One region of the Methylobacterium sp. P3_A11 genome, then DNA from elsewhere that is predicted to be linked to it. Evidence: predicted binding sites of a transcription regulator. Region 1 holds the regulator's gene; each other region holds the start of a gene.

Region 1 (5,661 bases):
CTCCGTCGGCCCCGTGGATCAGGGGGATGTGCGCCATCGTCGGGACCTCCCAGCCGAGGGCAGAAAAGATCTGGGTCTGGCGCGCGGCGTTGGTGAGGTGGTCGTCGCCGCGGATGATCTGCGTGACGCCCATGTCGTGGTCGTCCACCACGACGGCGAGCATGTAGGTCGGCGTGCCGTCCGAGCGGAGGAGCACGAGGTCGTCGAGGTCCTTGTTGGCCCAGGTGACGCGACCCTGGACGGCGTCGTCGACCACGGTCTCGCCCGTGAGGGGCGCGCGCAGGCGGATCACCGGCTTGACCCCGGCGGGGGCCTCGGACGGGTCCCGGTCGCGCCAGCGCCCGTCGTAGCGGGGCGCGCGGCCCTCGGCGCGGGCGGTCTCGCGCATCTGCGCCAGCTCCTCGGCGGTAGCGTAGCAATGGTAGGCGCGGCCCGCAGCCAGCAGCTCCTCGGCTACGGCGCGGTGGCGCTCGGCCCGGGCGAACTGGAAGACCACGTCGCCGTCCCAGTCGAGGCCGAGCCAGGACAGGCCGTCGAGGATCGCGTCGATCGCGCCCTTGGTCGAGCGCTCCCGGTCGGTGTCCTCGATCCGCAGCAGCATCCGGCCACCGGTGTGGCGGGCGTAGAGCCAGTTGAACAACGCCGTGCGGGCTCCGCCGATATGGAGGTAACCGGTGGGCGAGGGCGCGAAGCGCGTGACGACGGCTGAGGACATCGGTCCGATAGGTTCGGGGGCGAGGCGCGAAGGGGTGGAGGCGGGGCGGCGGAGAGAGCGTCGATGGGTCTCGACACGGCGCCCGTAGCACGAAGCGCCGGCTGTAGCACGGGCCTGCGGATGGGTTAAGAATCGCCTGGGGAATCGCCCGGCCGCCGACGACAGGTCGCGCGGTGCGGGGTGGCGGCAATGCGACGGATCGGCGCGAGGCTCGCGGGTGGCGCTGTGGCGCTGGCCGGCCCGCGCGCGCCCGCCCTCCCGGCAGTCCGCCACTGGGTGGCCAAGGGCCTCGTCCGGGAGGCCGAACAGCGCCGGCTGTTCCCCTGGCTGGCCGTGGCGTTCGGGGCCGGAATCCTCATCTACTTCGTGGCGGCGGATGGCACGCCGCTCCTAGCCGCGCCCCTGATCGGCGCGGGTCTCGCCCTGGCGCCGACCCCGATCCTGGGGGCGCGGCCGGCGGCCCTGGCGCTGGCCCTCGGCGTGGCGGCCGCGTTCCTCGGCTTCGCGGCGGCGACCTGGCGGGTCGCGCAGGTCGCCGCCCCGATCCTCACCCGCACCACCATCGGCCCGCTGGTCGGGATGGTCGAGGCGCTCGACGAGCGGGAGGTCGGCGCCCGACTGATCATCCGCGTCGAGACCTTCGCGGGGCTCGCGCCGGAGTCGCGGCCGGTGCGGGTGCGGGTCTCGTTCCGCAGGACCCCCATCCCGCGCCCCGGGGACGTCGTCGCCGCCACCGCCCGGCTGCTGCCGCCGCCGGAGGCCGCCCGGCCGGGCGGCTACGACTTCGCCCGGGACGCGTATTTCCAGGGACTCGGCGCGGTGGGCTCGCTCGTCGGCGCGGTCGCGATCCGGGCGCCGACCGAGCCGCCGCCCATGAGCCTGCGCCTCGCCGCTCTGCTGGACGAGGCCCGCAACGCGCTGACCCGCCGGATCGCGCAGGCCGCAGGGGGACAAGCGGGCGCGGTGGCGGCGGCTCTTGTAACGGGCAAGCGGGGACTGATCGCGCCGGCGACCAACGACGCGCTCCGCGCCGCCGGAATCTACCACGTGGTGTCGATCTCGGGGCTCCACATGGTGCTGGCCGCCGGCGTGGTCTTCTGGCTGGTGCGGGCGGTCCTCGCCGCGGTGCCGTACTGCGCGCTGGTCTGGCCGATCAAGAAGATCGCCGCCGGCTTCGCCATGGTCGGGGTCACCGCCTACTGCGCCTTCTCGGGCTGGGACATCGCCGCCGAGCGCTCCCTGATCATGACCCTGATCATGCTGGGCGCGATCCTGGCGGACCGGCCGGCCCTGTCGATGCGCAACCTCGCGCTGGCCGCCCTGATCGCCCTCGCCCGGGAGCCCGAGGGCCTGCTCGGCCCGAGCTTCCAGATGTCGTTCGGCGCCGTGGCCGGGCTGATCGCCTGCGCCCGGCTGATCGACGGGCGGCTGTTCGTGCGCCCCGGGGCGGGGCGGCTCGGGCGGCTCGTCGGCACCGGCCTCTCGGCGGTGACCGGGACCCTGGCCACGACCCTCGTGGCCCAGATCGCGACCGCGCCCTTCGCCACCTATCATTTCCAGACGGTTCAGCCCTTCGGGCTTGTCGGGAACGCACTGACCCTGCCGCTGGTCTCCCTCGTGGTGATGCCGTCGGCGGTGATCGGGATCCTGGCCTATCCCTTCGCCCAGGACCGGCCGATCTGGTGGCTGATGGGTCAGGCGGTGGGGGGCATGCTCGTCGTCTCCGACTGGATCGCCGGGTTCGAGCGGGCGATCGTCGTCGTGCCGGCCTTCGGCACGTCGGCGCTGATCCTGCTGACCCTCGGCCTGCTGCTGGCGACGCTCCCAGCCTCGCGCCTGCGCTGGCTCGCCCTGGCGCCTGCCCTGGTCGGCCTCGTCCTCGCGGCCAGGCCGGACCGTTACGACCTCTACGTCGACCGACAGGGCGCAGGAGCCGCGGTCCGGGGGCCAGACGGACGCCTCACGGTGCTGGGCAGCCCTTCCGGCTTCGTCCTCGAGCAATGGCTGAAGGCGGACGGTGACGGACGGCGGCCCGCAACGCTGGTCGCACCGCAGGGCAGCGGCCGCTGCGACCACCTCGGCTGCACGGCGCGCCTGCCGGACGGCCGAGCGGTGGCCCTCGTCCGGGATCGGCGCGCCTTCCCGGAGGATTGCGCCCGCGCCGCAGTGGTGATCACCGGCCTCGTGGCGCCCCCGACCTGCACGCGCCCGCTGGTGATCGACCGGCGCGTCCTCACCGCCCACGGAGCGGTCGCCCTCCGGGCCGAGGGTGACGGTTTCGCCACCCGGTACACCCGTGCCGACGGCCGCGCCGTACCCTGGCGGCCGGGACCGGCACGTGAGCCGCGCCTGCGGACGCCCGTCACATCCGGGTCGGACGGATCCCACACCGCGGAGGCTCCGCCTCCGGAAACCGACGGGTCAGGCAACGGCGCCGTCTCCGGCGACGCGCCCGCCGAGCCGCTTCAGTAGCGGCGGACGAGGCTGACCAGGCGTCCCTGGATGCGCACCCGGTCGGGCCCGAGCACGCGGGTCTCGTAGGCCGGATTGGCGGCTTCCAAGGCGATCGAGGAGCCCCGGCGACGCAGGCGCTTGAGGGTCGCCTCCTCGTCGTCGATCAGGGCCACGATGATGTCGCCGGTGTTGGCAGTGTCCTGCTTGCGGATCACCACGAGGTCGCCGTCGAGGATGCCGGCCTCGACCATCGAGTCGCCGCGCACCTCAAGGGCGTAGTGCTCGCCGCCGGCCACGAAGTCCGGCGACAGGGTGATGGCGTGGCTCTGGTTCTGGATCGCGGAGACCGGCGTGCCGGCCGCGATCCGGCCCATCACGGGAATCGAGATGGCGCGGCCGGCCTCGTCGAGGATCCGCGTGCTCGCCGGTGCGGGCGGCTGCTTGGACTTGCCGCCCTCGACCACGCTCGGCGTGAACCGGCGAGGCTCTGCCGAAGCCGCGGTCGGGGGCGCCTGGGTCAGGCTCTCGGGGATGCGGATCACCTCGATGGCACGCGCCCGATTCGGCAGGCGCCGCAGGAAGCCGCGCTCCTCGAGGGCCGTGATCAGCCTGTGGATGCCCGATTTCGACTTGAGGTCGAGGGCGTCCTTCATCTCGTCGAAGGACGGCGGGACACCGCATTCCTGCATCCGGCTCTGGATGAATCGCAGGAGGTCCAGCTGCTTGCGCGTGAGCATCGACGGGGGACTCGCGGCTTGGCGGACCGCCACGTGACGGTCTCCGAAACAAATCACGAACAGGTTAAACGTTCCGCAAGTGTTCTGCAAGGGCGGGACCGCTACGCTTGGACCGGTGTCGGCCCGGCCATGCGGCCGATCCGGCGCCTCGCCGGACGGGACGGGCCGAGAAACGCATTGACGGCGCAAGCGGAGCCGTTTCAATGCTGGCCCGTGCCCCGCCGGAGAGGCGGCGGATCCGGGACGCGGGCCGGGACCAGCTTGGAATGACGCGGATGCGACGACCCGCAGCTCTGCTGCCCCTCGGCCTCGCCGCCCTCGGCCTCGCCGGCTGCACCACCGGGTTTTCCTATATCTCGCGGAACTATGTGGCGCTCACCCCTCAGGTGGTGACGATCGGCTGCAAGGAGCCCTACGAGGTCTACGATAACCGGCAGCAGCGCCGGATGCTGATCGTCTCGAACGCCCTGCGCGAATATGCCGGCTGCAACCTGAGCGAGGCGCGGATCGATCCGGAGCCGGACGCGACCCGGGTGAAGCGCTTCCGCACCGCCGCCCGGGCCTATCTCGACGAGACGGTGCGGGAAGATTGCCGGATCACCGGCGAGACCGTGTTCGATCCGCTGAAGAGCGAATTCGCCTACGCGTGCGACGCGCCGATCGAGCGGCGCGGCACGGTGGTTCCGCGCCTGCCAGGCCGCAATCCGGGTCTCGGCCCGCGCTAGCACCACTTTGGGAAATTGATATCAGGGCGGGTGTTCGAAGGCGACTTTACTATTCGGGCCGCGCGGCGTCTGCAGCCTGTTGAGGAGATCGAGGATGGCCGACGGGGCCGCTTCCGGCAAAGGGGTGGCGCTCGCGTAGGGCCTGCTCCCTTGAACTTCCGATTACCCGGGTCGCGGGGGGCCGGCCGCAGCTGGATCGGGCACGGTGGTGCGGACCCTGCGCCCGCGCACCACGACGCTGGCCAAGCCCATCGCCCGCATCAGCCGGGCGACCGTGCCGCGCGCCACCGCGATCTCCTTGCGGGCGAGCTGACGCCACGCCTTCCTGAGCCAGCAGACGCCGAAGTTCGCCGCTTGAACGCGCCGGATCTCGGCCATCAGCATCGCGTCGCGCCTAGCCCGAGCCGACAGCCGCTCCGGATCGGCCTGCCGTTCAGCGTCCTGCTCCTATGCAGCGCTGCCGAGTTCGCAGCAATCCGCAACGGAATCAAGACGAGACAGATTAAGAGAAAAAGTCCGGATAGCTCGCGTCTTTGCTGCCAAATACAAGCTTTATATTTTGTTTTTCAAAAATATAGGTACCACGCATGACCTAAAGCTGAGTATATAGACGGATCATTACGCTACCCGTGCGTCTCTCCCGCGAACGCGTCGAGACCCGTGAGAGTCCCGCCATCCGTCCCGAGCGAACATATTCGCGGTAATATTGGTCACGTTCAAAAGTCGATCTGTTTTGATCGACCAATACGGCAAGACCAGAAACACTCGGCTCACTTTGATCGTCGCCGCGTCGCTTCCACGTCGAGGCCTATTGCCGAACGAGTCGCTTCGGCCTAGCTCCCTTGCGGCCATCAGAGCCTGCGCGGCCCCGGTCGCGATTTGAGACGGACGGAGACACCCCGAGATGCCCTTCGCTTTCTGCCGATCCCTTCCCCTGGCCGCCCTGGCGCTCGCCGCGGCCACCGTGCCGGGCTACGCCCTGGAGGTGACCCGCTCGGCCGATATCGCCGCGCCCCCGGCCAAGGTCTGG
Region 2 (5,661 bases), on a different contig from region 1:
CAACCGCAGCAACAACGACGGCTTCTCGGGCGGCGCCCAGATCGGCTACAACTACCAGTTCACGCCGGGCTCCGGTGTCGTGATCGGCTTCGAGGCCGACGCCCAGTACGTCGACTTCGCCCGCCGCGCCAACGCCACTCAGAACTACGCCTTCGGCGGCACCACCGGCATCGCCTTCGCTCCCCCGCGCGCCTTCGTCGCCACCAGCGGCAACGGCCTCGACTACTTCGGCACCGTGCGTGGCCGCCTCGGCTACGCCTTCGACCGCACCCTCGTGTACGGCACCGGCGGCTTCGCCTACGGCTCGGGCCAGGACGACCAGAACTTCGCTGGCAACCGCTTCCGCGACAGCTTCCGCACCGGCTGGGCCGCCGGCGGCGGCGTCGAGTACGCTCTGCCCACCGACTCGTTCCTGAACTTCTTCCGCTCCTCGGCCGTCACGCTGAAGGTCGAAGGCCTGTACGTCAGCCTCGACCGTCAGAAGAACTCGGCCGGCGGCCTGTTCTACGGCAACCTGCTGGCCCCGAACGGCACCGCCTACCTCAACGGCGCCGCCGCCAAGACCGAGTTCGCCGTCGTCCGCGCCGGCCTGAACTACAAGTTCGGCTCGTACTAAGATCGAACGGCGGAGCCGGCACGACCGGCTCTGTGCGGTGGAAGGGCTCGGCCGGAAGGCCGAGCCCTTTCGCATGTTCGGGCCTCCGGCCGGGTGCGACAGGGGAAGCCGGAACCGTCGTCGCGGCCCGGGATTGAGATCGCGGCGCCCCGGAGACATCCGACGCAGGGACCGGGCGCTCGGGAGCGATCCGCGATGCGAAGCCGAGTTCTTCTTCTGTCCCTCGCAGCCCTCTGTCTGGCGAACGCACCGGCCGGTGCGCAGGACGCGACCGTGATCGGCAAGGGTACGGTCCTGCCGGGCACGGGGCCGGGCACCTCCACGGACGGCAAAGGGACCGGCCGGCTGATGGAGGCGGCGAGCGCCGAGGAAGCCGCCAAGCGTCAGGGGCTCAAGCCCGTCGCCTTCCTGGCCACCAAGATGATCGGCGTGCCGGTGCGCAACGCCGCCGGCGACAGCGTCGGTAAGATCGACGACCTTCTGATCACCGATGGCGGAATACTGAAGGCGGTGGTGATCGACGTCGGCGGGTTCCTCGGCCTCGGCAGCAAGGTCATCGCGGTGGAGCCCGGAGCCGTGGTCCTGCGGCCCGGCGGCGAGCGGTACTCGGCGATCCTCACCCTGAGCACCGACACGGTGGCGGCCGCCCAACCCTTCGACCCGGCCAAGGCGCTCGCCGCGCCGCGATAGGCTGCCGACGCCGTCGCAGCCTCTCGCGCAGGCCCACCGCCCGGCGCGACAGGAGCCGCGCCGATGCCGCGTTCTCAGATGTCGAGATCGGCCCCCTCGGCGAAGGCCGCGCGCTCGCTGATGAAGGCGAAGCGCGCCTCCGGCTTGTTGCCCATCAGGCGCTCGACCGTGTCGCCAGTGGATTCCCGGGCCTCGTCCAAGACCGCGACGCGCAGGAGCGTGCGCTTCTTCGGGTCCATGGTGGTCTCCTTGAGCTGGGCCGGCATCATCTCACCCAGGCCCTTGAACCGCCCGATCTCGACCTTGCCGCCCTTGAACACCGTCTTGGTGATCCGCTCCCGGTCCGCGTCGTCGCGGGCATAGGCCACCTTCGAGCCCTGCTGCAGCCGGTAGAGCGGCGGGATCGCGAGGTAGAGGTGCCCGCGGTCGATCAGCTTCGGCATCTGCCGGTAGAAGAAGGTGATCAGCAGCGAGGCGATGTGGGCGCCGTCGACGTCGGCGTCCGTCATGATGATCACCTTGTCGTAGCGCAGGTCCGCCTCGCGGAACGCCGTGCCGGTGCCGCAGCCGAGCGCCAGGGTGAGGTCCGAGATCAACTGGTTGGCGCCGAGCTTGTCCCGGCTCGCCGAGGCGACGTTGAGGATCTTGCCGCGCAAGGGGAGGATCGCCTGGGTCGCCCGGTCGCGGGCCTGCTTGGCCGAGCCGCCGGCGGAATCGCCCTCGACGATGAAGATCTCGGAGCCGGCAGTGCCGGCGGCCGAGCAGTCGGCGAGCTTGCCGGGCAGGCGGAGCTTGCGGGTCGCGCTCTTGCGGGCGACCTCCTTCTCCTGGCGCCGGCGCAGGCGCTCCTCGGCCCGGTCGATCACCCAGTCGAGAACCTTGTTGGCCTGGGCCGGGGAGGCGGCGAGCCAATGATCGAAGGCGTCGCGCACCGCCGTCTCGACGATGCGCTGCGCCTCGACGGTGGCGAGCTTGTCCTTGGTCTGGCCCTGGAACTCGGGCTCCCGGATGAAGACCGACAGCATCGACGCACAGGTCGCCATGACGTCGTCGGTGGTGACGGCGGTCATGCGCTTGGCCTGGTTCACCCGCTCGGCATGCTCGCGCAGGCCCCGCAGCAGGGCGACCCGCAGGCCGGCCTCGTGGGTGCCGCCCTCCGGCGTCGGGATCGTGTTGCAGTAGGAATGCGAGAACCCGTCCTCGGTGACCATCCAGGCCACCGCCCATTCCAGCGACCCGTGCGAGCCCGGCTTGGTGATCTTGCCGGCGAACATCGCCTCCGTGACCAGGTCCTTGCCGTCGATGTCCCGGGCGAGATAGTCGCGCAGGCCGTCGGGGAAGCGGTGAACGGCCTCCGCCGGTACGCCCTCCAGCCCCTCGAGGAGGGCGGGGGCGCAGCGCCAGCGGATCTCGACGCCGCCGAACAGGTAGGCCTTCGAGCGCGCCATCTTGAACAGGCGGCGCGGGTCGAACTTCAGCGAGCCGAAGATCTGCGCGTCGGGGTGGAAGCGGACCCGGGTGCCGCGCCGGTTCTGCACCCGGCCCACCAGTTCCAGGGACCCCTGCGCATGGCCGCGCGAGAAGGTCTGGCGGTAGAGGGTCTGGTTGCGCGCCACCTCGACCTCAAGCAGGTCGGAGAGCGCGTTCACCACGGAGATGCCGACGCCGTGGAGGCCGCCCGAGGTCTCGTAGACCTTCGAGTCGAACTTACCGCCGGCGTGCAGCGTGGTCATGATGACCTCCAGCGCCGACTTGCCGGGGAATTTCGGATGCGGGTCGACCGGGATGCCGCGGCCGTTGTCGGTGACCACGAGGGCGCCGGTCTCCTCCAGCTCCACCTCGATGAAGCTGGCGTGGCCCGCCACCGCCTCGTCCATGGAATTGTCGATCACCTCGGCGAAGAGGTGGTGCAGCGCCCGCTCGTCGGTGCCGCCGATATACATGCCGGGGCGGCGCCGGACCGGCTCCAACCCCTCCAGCACCTCGATATCGGAGGCCGTGTAGCCGGAATCGGGCTCGGCCGCGGCCAGCGCCGTCACCGAGGCCGTGGCGTCCAGGCGCCGGCGCGGCTCCGGCGCGCGAGACGGAGATGCCGGGGCGGCCGCCTTGCCGCCCGGCCCGAACAGGTCGCGGGCCGGATCGCTCACGCGCGGCCCCCGCGGACGCGCCGCATCGGCCGGCTCGGATTCCCGCAGACGGTTCTGGGATCGTGATGCATGCGCCTTCATCCCCGCACGATAGCGGAACAAATCATAAACATCAAAGCCGTTCGCCCTCGGGCGACGTGACCGCACCATCGCATGCTGCGCCGCCGCGAGCGAGAGCCCGAGGGCTATCGAGTCCCGGCCGGGCAGGGCCGTCCGTCATCACGACGTTGCACAACGATGGGTTAAGGCTTTCCCGTGACCCGCCCGTCCGGCACCCAAAGGCCGCCACCGGAACGGAACGGGACGATCGACGTTGGTGGCGCAGATTAATCTTGACCGTGGTCAGGGAGGCGCAGTCCATGAGCGATGCCGCGATCGAGGCCCGCCGCCTGACGTTGATCCGCTTCGAGCACGCGGCCGGTGCTGCCTTCGGCTGCGACGACGATGCCGCCGGTATGCCCCCCGGCCGAGCCCTTGTGAATTCCACCACGATCGCCCTGGCGACCTTCGCGACGGCCCTGGCGGCGACCATCACGTATCTGGTCTGAGCCGCCGGGCGAGGCTTTCTGCGCAGGCAGAATACGCCCGGTCGCCGCGTCGGCGCGCCCGGGCTCGGCCACCTTTCAGACACGGAGAGCACCGATGACCGAGGGCGTCAGCCGGCGCCCGTCTTCTTCGCCGGGGCCTTCTTCGCCGCAGGCTTCTTCGCAGCCGTCTTCTTGGCCGCCGGCTTGTCGCCGCTCGCAGCGCGCGCGGATGTCTTGCGAACCGCCCCGCGCTTGGCCGGCTTACCGCCGCCCGAGGCCCGCTTGGCGTTGACCAGGGCGATGGCCTCGTCGAGCGTCAGCGCCTCGGCGTTCATGGTCTTCGGCAGCGTGGCGTTCACCTCGCCGTCGGTGACGTAGGGCCCGTACTTGCCGGCCTTGACCACGAGGTCGCGCCCGCTCGCCGCGTCCGTGCCGAGCGGCCGGCCGGGATCGGCGGCCGGACGGCCGCGACCGCCGCCCTGCTCCTTGGCGACGATCAGGTCGATGGCGCGGTTGCCGCCGATCTCCAGCACGTCGTCGTCCTTGCCGAGGTTGGCGTAGGTCTTCCCGTGCTGCACGTAGGGTCCGAAGCGGCCGAGATTGGCCAGGATCGGCTCGCCGGTCTCGGGGTGGCGCGCCACCTCGCGGGGCAGCGCCAGCAGCGCCAGCCCCTTCTCCAGATCCACCGCCGAGGGGCTGAGCCCCTTCGGCAGCGACGAGCGCTTCGGCTTCTCCGCACCCTTCTCGGTGGAGGCCTCGCCGAGTTGCAGGAACGGCCCGAACCGGCCGTCGCGGAGCGTCACCGGCAGGCCGGTCTTGGGATCGTTGCCGAGCACCCGCACGCCGGGCTGGCCACCCTCGGCCGAGGAGCCGTCCCCTTCGCCGTCGACGCCCGAGGCCGAGAGCTGGCGGGTGTACTTGCATTCCGGGTAGTTCGAGCAGCCGATGAAGGCCCCGAACTTGCCGAGTTTCAGCGACAGCTGTCCGGTCCCGCAGACCGTGCAGGTCCGCGGGTTCGCGCCGTCGCCCCGGTCGGGGAAGATGTGCGGCCCGAGCAGACCGTTCAGCGCCTCCAGCACGTCGGTGACGCGCAGCTCCTTGGTCTCGCCGATCGCCGCGGAGAAATCGCGCCAGAAGTCGCGCAGCACCGACCGCCAGTCGATCTCGGCGTTGGAGACGCGGTCGAGCTGCTCCTCCAGGTCGGCCGTGAAATCGTACTCGACGTAGCGCCGGAAGAAGCTCTCCAGGAAGCCCGTGACGAGCCGCCCCTTATCCTCCGGCTGCAGCCGCTTCTTTTCGATTTTGACGTATTCGCGATCCCGCAGGGTTTGGAGGACAGCGGCGTAGGTCGAGGGCCGGCCGATGCCGAGCTCTTCCATGCGCTTCACGAGGCTCGCCTCGGAATAGCGCGGCGGCGGCTCGGTGAAGTGCTGGGTCGAGCTGATCCGCTCGCGGGTGAGCGGGTCGCCGGCCTTCATCGGCGGCAGGCGGCGGCTCTCCTCGTCCTCCTCGTCGTCCTTGCCCTCCTGGTAGAGGGTCAGGAAGCCGTCGAACTTCACCACCTGGCCGGTGGCGCGCAGGTCGATCTGACGGGGGCCGACCTTCGCGGTGACGTCCACGGTGGTCCGCTCCAGCTCGGCCGATTCCATCTGGCTCGCCATGGTGCGGGTCCAGATCAGGT
Region 3 (5,661 bases), on a different contig from region 1:
GCGGCGTCGCAGTGCGTGACACGGCACCGATCGCGCAACTGTCGGCATCCGACATTGCGTGCCGAGACGCCATCTCAGGTGAGACACAGTATAAATGCTCGATCGAACAATCATAGGTTGGAATATTTATTGGATCCAGCAATCTTTCGTGCTGAAAAACGATCTTATGATGCGGATTTGAAACCTTAGCGATCCCTCTGTCAACTTTGATTTTTCGTTTTTTCGAAATCATTTTGGAAAAATTGTTCTTACAAATATTCGATAATATTTGGGTCGCAACACGATATCTGTAACCAAGATATCTTTATTCAGTCAGAATTGTTGTTGGCGACGATCCTGCGGCTTGTCCATTGGCTGGCTCAGACCGGGCGCCGGGTTGCCCGGCCAGCCCGCATGCCCAGAGTCAGAACAGCGTCAGTTGCGCCCCCGGCTTGCGGAAGGCGTCGCGGTTCAACGTGACTCTGCCGAAGGCGAAGCCAAGCCGCTTGCCGGCGAGCCGTACGCGCTGGCCGATCATGACCGCGTAGGCCCCCTCGCCGCGGAAGCGGTGGCCGAAGCGCGGATCGTTCTCACGGCCGCCCCGGGCCTCCCGCAGGAGGGCAAAGGCCCGCGCGCTGCGTTCCGGGTAATGTTCCGCGAACCAGTCCGCGACGAGGTCGGCGACCTCCCCTGGAAGCCGCAGAAGCGCGTGGCCGATCCGGCTCGCGCCGTGCCCCCGTGCGCTGGCCAGGATCGCCTCGATCTCGTGGTCGGTCAGGCCCGGGATGATCGGCGAGACGTTGACCATCACCGGCACCCCCGCCGCGCTCAGCGCCCGCATCGCCGCGAGCCGCTTGTCCGGCCGGGGCGCCCGCGGGTCGAGGCGGCGGGCGAGGACCGGGTCCAGCGTCGGAAGCGAGATCGCCGCCAGCACGAGATTGTCGGCCGCCATCTCGGCCAGGATGTCGAGGTCGCGCAGCACGAGGTCGGACTTGGTGGTGATGCTGACGGGGTGGCGGGCCTCCCGCAGCACCTCCAGCACCGCACGGGTGATGCGGTGCTCGCGCTCGACCGGCTGATAGGGATCCGTGGCGGTGCCGAGGGCGATCGTCTCCGGCCGGTAGCCCGGCGCGGCGATCTCCCGGGCGAGGAGGCGGGCGGCCTCCGGCTTGGCGAAGATCCGCGACTCGAAATCGAGCCCCGGCGACAGGCCGAGCCACGCATGGGTCGGGCGCGCATAGCAGTAGATGCAGCCGTGCTCGCAACCCCGATAGGGGTTGATCGACCTGTCGAAGGGAATGTCGGGGGAGGTGTTGCGGGCGATGATCCGGGCCGCGCGCTCCGGCAGGACCTGCGTGCGCAGGACGGCCGGCGTGTCCGCTGTCCAGCTCCCGTCGCTGAACACCTCGCGCCGGGCCGGCTCGTAGCGCCCCGAAGGATTGGCCGTGGCGCCCCGGCCGCGCCGCGCGTCCCGCGGCGCGGCGCTCGGTTCGAGGCGGCGCGCGGTTTGCGATCGGGCTCCCTCGGACCACTCCGCCATGACGACTCGCCTCTGTCCGTTGCGAATAGAACATAGCGCGAACACGACCTGGCGGAACGCCTTATTTTCAGGCAAACTTGGCTTTGCCGCCGTTCCGGACTGCGGCAGCTTTGCCCGCGCGCCCGCAGGCAGTTTACGGCGCCGCAGAATCGTCTATGGGCGCGCACATGCTCTCCGCGGTGACCTATCTGGCCGACCCAGCCGATCCGGACGCGATCGATCGTCTGGCCGACACGCTCAGCGTGCTCGTGTCCGGCGTAGCGGGCGGCCTCGTGGGCGACGCGGTGATCGTGTCGGGCCGCGCGAGCGAGGCCGTCGCGGCCGTCGCGGAGGCCACCGGCGCGACGCTGGTGCTCCAGGGGAGCGGCAATCCCTACGCCGTCGGCGCCGCCGCGGCCCGGCGGGACTGGGTTCTGTGCCTGGAGGCCGGCGACGTTCCGGCCGAGGGCTGGATCCGCACCCTCGACCGCTTCGTCGGGACGGCTCGTCCGGAGACCGGGCTCGGCCGCCTGCATCGCCCAGCCGCTGGCTGGCTCGGGACCGTCCGGAACCGGGTGGAGGCTCTGGCGGGCGCCCGGCAGGCCCGGGCCGGGGACGTCGTGCGCCGGGACGTGCTGAGGACCGCGGCCGTGTTCGCGCCGCGTCTCAAGGTGAGGCCGCTGATCGCGCGGATCGAACGGGCCTGATCGACAGAATCTTGCTCTGCGCCTCGTTGTTGTCCGTCGATCCTCCTCTACAACCTCTCGGGTAAGAAGATTTGCCGTCTCTCCATCCGCGGGAGAGTGCCGGCCGGCTCCCGCCCTGGAAGGATGGTGCAATGGATTCGTCGGGCCTGATGGGGCGCAAATCGGTCGACGACATCCTGGAAAGCGGCGAGGGCGAGCAGCAGCTCTCGAAATCCTTGGGCGCCCTGTCGATCACCGCGATGGGCATCGGCGCGATCATCGGCGCCGGCATCTTCGTCCTCACCGGCACGGCCGCGGCCCAGTATGCCGGGCCGGGGATCATGCTCTCCTTCGTGCTCGGCGGCATCGCCTGCGCCTTCGTCGGCCTGTGCTACTCCGAGATGGCGGCACTGATCCCGGTCGCCGGGTCGAGCTACACCTACACCTATGCGACGCTCGGCGAGTTCTTCGCCTGGCTGATCGGCTGGGACCTGATCCTGGAATACGCCATGGGCGCCGCCACCGTGGCGGTGGGCTGGTCGGGCTACGTCACGAGCATCCTGAAGGATGTCGGGATCGTGATCCCGGCCCAGTTCGCGCATGCGCCCGGGACGCCGATCGACAGCGGCGGGACCGCCCTGTTCAACCTGCCGGCCGTGCTGGTCGTGGCGCTGATCACGCTCCTGCTGGTGCGCGGGACCAAGGAATCGGCCCGCTTCAACAACATCATGGTCGCGGTGAAGCTCACCGTGGTGGTGGCCTTCATCGCGCTCGGCTGGGGGCATGTCGACACGGCGCACTGGAGCCCCCTGATCCCGCCGAACGACGGCACCTTCGGGCATTACGGCTACAGCGGCATCCTGCGCGGCGCGGGCGTGGTGTTCTTCGCCTTCATCGGCTTCGACGCGGTCTCGACGGCCGCCCAGGAAGCGCGCAAGCCCCAGAAGGATATGCCCATCGGCATCCTCGGCTCCCTCGCCGTGTGCACGATCCTGTACGTTCTGGTCGCCGCCGTCCTGACCGGGCTCGTTCCCTACAAGGACCTCAACGTCCCCGACCCGATCGCCAAGGGCGTCGACGTGATCGGCATCGGCTGGTTCGCCCTACTGATCAAGCTCGGAGCGCTGACCGGCCTGACCACGGTGATCCTCGTCCTGCTCTACGGCCAGAGCCGGATCTTCTTCACCATGGCCCAGGACGGCCTGCTGCCGAAGATGTTCTCCCACGTCCACCCGACCTACCAGACACCCTATCGCAGCCAGATGCTCATCGGGGCTCTGGTGGCCTGCGTGGCGGCCCTGGTGCCGATCAACATCCTGGGCGAGATGGTGAGCATCGGGACGCTCGCCGCCTTCATCCTGGTCTGCGGCTCGGTGATCTACCTGCGCCGCACGGACCGCCACATGAAGCGACCGTTCCGGGCGCCCGCCGTGCCGATCGTGCCGATCCTCGGGATCCTGTTCTGCCTGCTCCTGATGATCGGCCTGCCCCTCGACACGTGGCTGCGCCTGGTGATCTGGATGGCGATGGGGCTCGTCGTCTACTTCTTCTACGGCCGCAAGCACTCGGTGCTGCGCCGCAAGGAGGGGAATGCCGCCTAGAGCCGTTCCCGCGGGCGTTGCGACGGGTTAGCGATTGCGGCGTTGAGTGGTGAAGGAGCCAGCGATGCCTTCACCGTTGTCTGTCGATCTGCGCGAGCGCGTCGTGGCGGCCGTGGCCGAGGGCGCCTCTTTCCATCGGGCGGCAGCCCGGTTCGGTGTGAGCGTGTCGAGTGCCAGCCGGTGGTCGGCGCGGTTCGCGCAGGACGGCCACGTCGCGCCCAAGCCGACGCGGGGCGACAACCGTCTCCCGGCCCTTGAGGCGCAGGCCGATCAGATCCTCTCCACCTACGAAGCCCGGCCCGAGTTCTTCCTGCGCGAGTTGCGTGACGCCCTGGCCGCCCAGGGTGTGCAGACCAGCACGAGCGGGCTGTCGCGGTTCTTCGCCCGGCACGACATCACCCGTAAAAAGGGGCTGTCTACGCGGCTGAGCAGGAACGGCCGGACGTGAAGGCGGCCCGCCAAGCCTGGTTCGAGGCCATGCCCGACCTCGATCCTGACACCCTCGTCTTCCTCGACGAGACCGCAGCCGCCACCAACATGGCCCGCCGCTACGGTCGCGCCCCGCGCGGGTCCCGATGCCGGCTCCTCGTGCCGCAGGGCCACTACAAGACCACCACCGTCACCGCCGCCCTGCGCACAATCGGCCTGTGCGCACTCAGCCTCATCGACGACGCCACCAACGGCGCGCGCTTCCGCACCTACGTCGCCGACCGCCTCGTCCCAGTTCTGCGAGCCGGCGACACCGTGATCCTCGACAACCTGCAAGCCCACAAGGTCGCCGGCGTGCGCGAGGCCATCGCGGCAGTGGGCGCGCGGGTCTTGTACCTGCCGGCCTACAGTCCCGAGTTCAATCCCATCGAGCAGATCTTCGCCAAGCTGAAGCACCTGCTGCGCAGCGCAACCGCTCGCACCGTGCCCGACCTCTGGGTCGCCATCCGCGAAACCTTCACACGCTTCACCCCAGACGAGTGCCGCAACTGCCTCACCGCAGCCGGATACGAAGACGACTTGGCCGTCGCAACATAGGTGGGAACGGCTCTAGGCGCCATCCGGTGCCTCTCAAACCGCGATGCTCGACCCGCGCCGCAGGTGCTCGTCGAGCCGCGGCATGATCTCCACGAAGTTGCAGGGGCGGTGCCGGTAGTCGAGCTGCTGGGCCAGGATCCCGTCCCAGGCATCCCGGCAGGCGCCCGGTGAGCCCGGCAGGACGAAGACGTAGGTCGCCCGCGCGACTCCCGCGGTGGCGCGGGACTGCAGGGTCGAGGTGCCGATCTTGTCGTAGGAGATCCGGTGGAACACCGCCGAGAAGCCGTCCATCCGCTTTTCGAACAACGGCTCCAGGGCTTCCGGTGTCACGTCGCGGCCGGTGAAGCCGGTGCCTCCGGTGGTGATCACCACGTCGACCCCCGGGTCGCGCAGCCAGGCCTCGACCCGGCTCCGGATCGCCGGGATCTCGTCCGGCACGATGGCCCGGTCGGCCAGCCGGTGGCCCGCCTCAGCGAGGCGCTGACTCAGCGTATCGCCGGAGCGGTCGTCCTCCGGCCGGCGCGTATCGGAGACGGTGAGCACCGCGATGTTCAGGGGGATGAAGCGGCGAGCCTCGGACTGATCGGCCATCTTGGGAAATCTCCGGACACAGGCGCCCGATATGGGCCGGCCCGATCCCGTTGTCGCCCCCGTCCGTCCCGGTCCGCCCCTTGCGGCCCGGCGCAAAGTCGGCTGTGCTCCCCAGGCCCGGTCGGAGACCCCACAGACATGCACATGTACGGCAACTGGCGGTCGGCCGCCGCCTTCCGGGTGCGGATCGCCCTGAAGATGAAGGGCATCGCCTACGAGGAGACCTTCATCGACCTCGACGCGGGCGACCAGCACAAGG

The links. The regulator LexA, encoded in region 1, represses DNA repair genes until DNA is damaged. The targets are predictions, from matches to a motif close to TGTTCNNNNTGTGTTCNG.
Region 2: a site for LexA is predicted at 3,548-3,565, ahead of parE (DNA topoisomerase IV subunit B). Genes of this name have one in related genera too.
Region 3: a site for LexA is predicted at 1,546-1,563, ahead of AC1DXK_RS03025 (PA0069 family radical SAM protein). Genes of this name have one in related genera too.

Annotation. Positions count from the first base shown of each region.
Region 1 is NZ_JBFUGA010000023.1:14,542-20,202, reverse strand. Features, by position in the region: gene gltX (glutamate--tRNA ligase) at 1-715, opposite strand, end outside; gene AC1DXK_RS10085 (ComEC/Rec2 family competence protein) at 905-3,187, shown strand; gene lexA (transcriptional repressor LexA) at 3,181-3,906, opposite strand; gene AC1DXK_RS10075 (hypothetical protein) at 4,182-4,631, shown strand; partial or broken gene AC1DXK_RS10070 (IS3 family transposase) at 4,763-5,069, opposite strand; gene AC1DXK_RS10065 (SRPBCC family protein) at 5,536-5,661, shown strand, end outside.
Region 2 is NZ_JBFUGA010000069.1:6,942-12,602, forward strand. Features, by position in the region: gene AC1DXK_RS20290 (outer membrane protein) at 1-616, shown strand, start outside; gene AC1DXK_RS20295 (PRC-barrel domain-containing protein) at 812-1,306, shown strand; gene parE (DNA topoisomerase IV subunit B) at 1,381-3,453, opposite strand; gene AC1DXK_RS20305 (hypothetical protein) at 3,813-4,001, shown strand; gene topA (type I DNA topoisomerase) at 4,109-5,661, opposite strand, start outside.
Region 3 is NZ_JBFUGA010000005.1:75,169-80,829, forward strand. Features, by position in the region: gene AC1DXK_RS03025 (PA0069 family radical SAM protein) at 404-1,519, opposite strand; gene AC1DXK_RS03030 (hypothetical protein) at 1,675-2,205, shown strand; gene AC1DXK_RS03035 (amino acid permease) at 2,337-3,785, shown strand; one part of gene AC1DXK_RS03040 (IS630 family transposase) at 3,850-4,201, shown strand; one part of gene AC1DXK_RS03040 (IS630 family transposase) at 4,201-4,811, shown strand; gene moaB (molybdenum cofactor biosynthesis protein B) at 4,845-5,402, opposite strand; gene maiA (maleylacetoacetate isomerase) at 5,541-5,661, shown strand, end outside.